DNA from 2 places in the Citrobacter pasteurii genome. Region 2 is predicted to be linked to the other one. Evidence: predicted binding sites of a transcription regulator. Region 2 holds the regulator's gene; the other holds the start of a gene.

Region 1 (3,423 bases), 1.7 Mb from region 2:
CAGACGTGCGCCGCAGGACATAAACGGCGCCATCATGATGGTCATCAGACGTTCACGCGGGGCGTCCAGCGTACGTGCGCCCATCACGGACGGTACATTACAGCCAAAGCCGACGATCAGCGGGACAAATGATTTGCCCGGCAGTCCCAGCGCCTGCATCAGACGATCCATCACAAACGCGGCGCGCGCCATGTAGCCGGAGTCTTCGAGGAAGGAGAGGAACAGATACATCATGCCGATTTGCGGTACCAGCGGCAGGACGGTGTTAATCCCGCCGCCAAGCCCCTGTGCGAGGAAGATAGTGAGCCAGTCCGGGAAGTGCAGCGTGTAGCCAATCCACTGAATACCATGGATAAAGATCGCCACGGAGCCGACGTCAAACAACGGTTGCAGCGCACCGCCAATGTTGATGGCGAGCAGGAACATCAGGTACATCACGAACAGAAAAATCGGCAGACCGAGGAAGCGGTTAAGGACGATTTTATCTACTGCGGTGGTGAAGCGGCTGGGTTCTGCGGTCAGGGTGTTGCTGACGGTATCGCAGATAGCGGCAATACACTGGTAACGGGCATCGGCAATATGCAGCGCCGGATCGTCCATCGTTTCGCTCAGACGAGCAACGGCAGCATCCAGGTTTTGTGCGGCATCACCGGCGTAAGCGCGGCTGTAAATATCGCCTTCCAGCATCTGCAGGCCCAGCCAGCGGCGCTGTTTCAGTGGCATGTCTTTGGCCATTGCATCGGCGAGGGAGTCCGCTTCCTGCAACAACGGCTGGGCATAATGAACCAGCTCGACGGTGTCGTTTTCCTTGTAGCGATCAATCGCCAGCTTCAGCGCTTCAATACCACGCGCACGGGTGGAAACCAGTGGCACTACCGGGCAGCCAAGACGAGCAGAAAGGGCGTCGATATCGATACGGATTTGCTGCTTCTCAGCAATGTCCAGCATGTTCAGCGCGACGATGCAGGGGATGCCCAACTCAAGCAGTTGCAACGTCAGGTAGAGGTTGCGTTCAAGGTTTGACGCATCGACCACGTTGATCAACAGATCCGCATCACCGCTTAAAATGTAGTGGCAGGCAATTTGCTCATCGAGCGACGTCTGCGATGAGATCGTCGTCAGTGAATAGGTACCGGGTAAGTCGACCAGCGTGACCTGATGGTCTGTGGTCGCGAAATGGCCCTCTTTACGCTCGACGGTCACACCAGCCCAGTTACCCACACGCTGGCGTGCACCGGTGAGCTGGTTAAATAAGGTTGTCTTGCCGGAATTAGGATTACCAATTAAACCAATGGTTAATTTTTTCATTTTTATAGACTCACTGTATTAACAGGAAACCGCTTCCACTTCTAATAACGCCAGATCTTTCTTACGCAATACCAGACTTACGCGACGTGTTTCGATATGGATAGGATCGCCGAGCGGGGCGACGCGTACCACGTTGAAGGAGGAGCCGGGCAGCATGCCAAGTGACAACAGTTTCTGACGATAAGCCGGGCTGATTTCACGGGCAAAGCCGGTAATTTTCCACGCACTGTCAGGAGTGAATTGCATAGGGACCTACTTATATCTCGCTAACTGGATGATTACCTCATGGGGCGACAGGGCGGCATGAGACCAGATGATTAGCCAACGTAAGGAAAGAGTAAATAATCAACAAAACAATGATAATGAGAATGGTTTCTATCATCAATAGAATAAATGTGACGGAATGTGGAATTAGATAATAATTTGCGCCAATTTTGATATGCCTCAACATTTATTCTGGTTTGGAACGAATGATTCGTGAAGGTAATTATTGAGAATCTTAATGTTTAATTAAGGTTTCATCTGTTAATAAAGTGATAAATATATTGTGGTGAAAAGCGGGGAATATATTAAATATGCCGGATAAGGTATTGACACCGTCATCCGGCACAAAGGTCACACTAGCGTTTTTTACCCATTGCCGCCGCCAGCGCATCCATCATCGCGCTGTTGCCCGCGGGTTGAGCGTCACGACCGCGAGGTTTTACGGCTTTCGGTGCCGGGCGATTGCCCTGAGCGCGATCGTTGTTCCCGCCGCCGCGACGCGCATTGGTTTCACCCGGCTGCTCGTCCAGACGCATGGTCAGCGCGATACGCTTACGTTGCAGGTCAACTTCCAGCACTTTCACCTTCACAATGTCACCCGCTTTCACCACGGTGTGTGGATCGTCGACGAACTTATTCGACAGCGAAGAGATATGCACCAGACCGTCCTGGTGAACGCCGATATCCACAAACGCGCCGAAATTGGTGACGTTGGTGACCGCCCCTTCCAGAATCATTCCTGGCAGCAGGTCGTTCATGGTTTCAACGCCATCAGCAAACTGCGCGGTTTTGAATTCAGGACGCGGGTCACGACCTGGTTTTTCCAGCTCTTTGATGATGTCGGTGACAGTTGGTACCCCGAATCGTTCGTCGGTAAAATCGGCGGCTTTCAGATTGCGCAGTTCGTCGCTGTTGCCCATCAGGTCACGCAGCGATTGTTCGGTTGCTGCCAGAATGCGTTCCACTATCGGGTAGGCTTCCGGGTGAACCGTGGAAGCATCCAGCGGGTTATCGCCGTGGTTGATACGCAGGAAGCCCGCGCACTGTTCAAAGGCTTTTGGCCCCAGACGGCTGACTTTCAGCAACTGCTGACGGTTCTGGAACTGGCCGTTCTCATCACGCCAGGCGACGATGTTTTGCGCCATCATGCGCGTCAGGCCGGCAACGCGGGTCAGCAGGGGGACGGAGGCTGTGTTCAGATCGACGCCGACGGCATTTACGCAGTCTTCCACCACCGCATCCAGCTTACGGGCAAGCTGGGTCTGGCTAACGTCGTGCTGATACTGACCCACGCCGATAGATTTCGGATCGATTTTCACCAGCTCAGCCAGCGGGTCCTGAAGACGACGGGCGATAGACACCGCGCCACGCAATGACACGTCGAGATCCGGGAACTCCTGCGCCGCCAGCTCGGAAGCAGAGTAAACCGATGCCCCGGCTTCACTGACGATCACTTTCTGTGCGGTCACTTGCGGGAATTGCTTCTGTACATCGAGGAAGAAACGCTCGGTTTCACGCGACGCCGTACCGTTACCAATCGCCACCAGCTCTACGTGGTATTTCTCACATAACGCCGCAACGGCAACGGCGGCTTTGGCAGCCTGACCGGTATGTGGATAAATAGTGTCGGTGGCGACCAGCTTGCCGGTACCGTCAACAACCGCCACTTTTACACCGGTACGCAGACCGGGATCGAGGCCCATGGTGGCGCGCAGACCCGCAGGCGCGGCCATCAGCAGATCGTGCAGGTTACGGGCAAAGACGTTAATGGCCTCATCTTCCGCACGTTCACGCACGGTGCCCATCAGTTCGGTTTCGAGGTGCATCAGTACCTTAATGCGCCATGTCCAG
Region 2 (3,423 bases):
ATTCACCCTATGTTACCGAAGCGTATCGTGACCAACTGCTGGCGCAATTCCCGCAGGCCCGGGCGCACGTTATAGCCGGCGCGGGGCATTGGGTGCATGCAGAAAAACCGGAGGCGGTGCTGCGCGCCATCCGTCGTTATCTGAGCGAGCAGGTTAACTGATTAAAAACTCAGCGTCCGCGCGTGATTACGCGCGTGGGCGTTGGCGCGCCTCTCCTGCTGATGTATTATGGCGCGCTATCCATCCGGGCGGACGCCTGGCTGATTGTTTCCCCGAAGTCACCAAGATCATGGCCAAAGAACAAACGGACCGTACGACATTAGATCTGTTCGCGCAGGAGCGTCGCCCGGGACGACCCAAAACCAATCCGCTTTCGCGTGATGAACAGTTACGTATTAATAAACGTAATCAGCTTAAACGCGACAAAGTTCGCGGGCTTAAGCGTGTCGAACTGAAACTGAACGCCGATGCCGTTGACGCTCTGAACGAGCTGGCCGAGGCGCGCAACATGAGTCGCAGTGAACTCATCGAAGAGATGCTGATGAACCAACTCACCGCGTTGCGCGGTCAGGCTTAGTCTGAATTTCTGCTCCATACCCTAAATAATTCGAGTTGCAGGAAGGCGGTGACGCAGCGAATCTCCAGGAGCGTACATAAGTACGTGACTGGGGTGAGCGAGGAAAGCCAACGCACCTGAAACTTGAAGTATGACGGGTATAAATCATAAATCGTGTAGCACAGAGTGCAGTCCTGCGTGTTTGCTGTTTCCGCATGCCGGACTGTTCTGCTATGATTGCCCTTATCCGTGGGCAATGCGCCACCACCATTTCAATAAGTTTCAAGAGGTTATTTTACTCATGGCAATCACTGGCATCTTTTTCGGCAGCGACACCGGTAATACCGAAAATATCGCAAAAATGATTCAAAAACAGCTTGGTAAAGACGTAGCCGATGTTCATGACATTGCAAAAAGCAGCAAAGAAGACCTGGAAGGGTATGACATTCTGTTGCTCGGCATCCCAACCTGGTACTACGGTGAAGCGCAGTGCGACTGGGACGACTTCTTCCCTACTCTCGAAGACATTGATTTTAACGGTAAACTGGTGGCATTGTTCGGCTGTGGCGACCAGGAAGATTACGCAGAATATTTCTGTGATGCGTTAGGCACCATCCGCGACATCATCGAGCCGCGCGGCGCCACCATCGTCGGCCACTGGCCAACGGCGGGTTACCATTTCGAAGCGTCCAAAGGTCTGGCAGATGACGACCACTTTGTCGGTCTGGCTATCGATGAAGATCGCCAGCCGGAACTGACCGCTGAACGCGTAGAAAAATGGGTTAAGCAGATCGCTGAAGAGCTGCACCTCGACGAAATCATCAATGCCTGATTTCGTGCGGCGTAGATATTCATCTGCGCCGCATCAATAGATAAAACCAATCAAAATAATTGCTACAAATTTGTAACTTTTTCGTCTGACCCTGTACAATGGCTGGATGCCAATCGGGTGTTGCACAGTGTGTTTGTCGGCGATACCACGTTTTGATTAACAATTTATGCCAGAGACTTGCAGTTTTCATTTAGCCATGGCAGTTCTATAATGAATCGCATTATCTCAAGTGCAATTTCTGTCACTTCTGTTAATGAAGTGAATCGTTTAGCTACAGGACAGATTCCGCATGACTGACAACAATACCGCATTAAAGAAAGCTGGCCTGAAAGTAACGCTTCCTCGTTTAAAAATTCTGGAAGTTCTTCAGGAACCGGATAACCATCACGTCAGTGCGGAAGACTTATACAAACGCCTGATCGATATGGGTGAAGAAATTGGTCTGGCGACCGTGTATCGCGTGCTGAACCAGTTTGATGATGCCGGTATCGTGACCCGCCATAATTTTGAAGGTGGTAAATCCGTCTTCGAACTGACTCAACAGCATCATCACGATCACCTCATTTGCCTCGACTGCGGCAAAGTGGTCGAGTTCAGCGATGATTCCATCGAAGCGCGCCAGCGTGAGATTGCGGCTAAACATGGTATTCGTTTAACCAACCATAGCCTGTATCTTTACGGTCACTGCGCCGAAGGTGATTGCCGCGAAGATGAGCACGCGCACGACGGCAAGTAATGTAATGCTTTCTGAAAAGCCAACCATCCGGTTGGCTTTTTTATGCGCGTTATCAGTACGTTTCCCCTTCCCTCCACTCTTGTGTTGCTTTAATGTAAAAATCAATTGTCCCTTCCGGAGAGTCGAAATGGAACTTCGCCAGCTACGTTATTTTGTGCGCATTGTCGAAACCGGCAGCATGGGTAGCGCGGCGCTCGATCTCAATATTGGGGTTTCGGCACTCAGCCAGCAGATGTCGCGTCTGGAAAACGAACTTGCTATTCGCCTGCTGCAACGCACCTCGCGCGGCGTGACGCCCACCAGCGCCGGGCTGGCATTTTACGCCCAGGCGCAGCTGGCGCTCCGTCACGCAGACGATGCGATCCTCGCCGCACGGGAGGCCAGACTTTCCGGGCACGTCAGCGTTGGCATGGCCCCCAGTACCGCTTCCGTTCTCGGCATGCCTTTCATCAACGCCATGCGAGAAACCTATAGTGATGTCCGCCTGCATGTAGTGGAAAGCCTCTCTGGCAACCTGGAGCGAATGATTAATACCCGCCAGATTGATCTGGCGGTGGTATTTCAAAAAGAAAAGATCCTACGCTGGAGCGCCAGACCGATTCTCGAAGAACGGCTATTTTTAATTGGTACTCATGCCCTACTGGCTGATATTACCGATGACAATATTGCCCCAGCCCAATTGGCACGTATGCCATTGATCATGCCCAGCCCTGGCCACGGTCTGCGCGGCAGGCTGGAAGCGATTTGTCAGGAACACGCGCTACGCATTGAGATCGCCACAGAAATTGACGGCCTGACGCTACTGATGCACGCCGTTCGCAGCGGAATTGGAGCAACACTTCAGCCCGGTGCGGCAATTTCCCATCTCGATAAAGAGACGCTAAGAGTGATCGGCATCCATAATCCAATACTGAGTCGCCCCAACTTTTTGGTCAGCCTTTCTGACGATGAACTCACCCCAGCAGGTCTCGCTGCCCGTGTGGTACTAACCAAAGTAATGCATCAACTGGTGGAATCTGGACACTGGCCAGGTGCGATTCTTTACAATAATTAAAGGGCTGTTTAGCATCACGTCATAGCGTCCCCACAACTTACTCGTATACATTTTAATTACAAACTTAACAATTGGTTAAGTGGTAATAGTGGTAATGGAGTATGCGATGGTTGATGTTCTGGTGATTGGCGGCGGCAATGCTGCACTATGTGCCGCCTTAACCGCCCGGGAGCAAGGCGCTTCGGTACTGCTGCTTGAGGCGGCTCCGCGTGAATGGCGCGGAGGAAATTCCCAACACACGCGTA

Evidence for each region. The regulator Fur, encoded in region 2, represses iron uptake genes when iron is present. The targets are predictions, from matches to a motif close to ATAATAATGAGAACNACTATCAA.
Region 1: feoA (ferrous iron transporter A) is a predicted target of Fur. The motif match lies at 1,665-1,687, and genes of this name have one in related genera.

The regions. Positions count from the first base shown of each region.
Region 1 covers NZ_CP077262.1:610,894-614,316, forward strand. The annotation lists gene feoB (Fe(2+) transporter permease subunit FeoB) at 1-1,308, opposite strand, end outside; gene feoA (ferrous iron transporter A) at 1,327-1,554, opposite strand; gene I6L54_RS02940 (Tex family protein) at 1,929-3,423, opposite strand, start outside.
Region 2 covers NZ_CP077262.1:3,785,433-3,788,855, forward strand. The annotation lists gene ybfF (esterase) at 1-161, shown strand, start outside; gene ybfE (LexA regulated protein) at 290-577, shown strand; gene fldA (flavodoxin FldA) at 858-1,388, shown strand; gene I6L54_RS18450 (ryhB-regulated fur leader peptide) at 1,599-1,685, shown strand; gene fur (ferric iron uptake transcriptional regulator) at 1,678-2,124, shown strand; gene tcuR (tricarballylate utilization LysR family transcriptional regulator TcuR) at 2,252-3,178, shown strand; gene tcuA (FAD-dependent tricarballylate dehydrogenase TcuA) at 3,285-3,423, shown strand, end outside.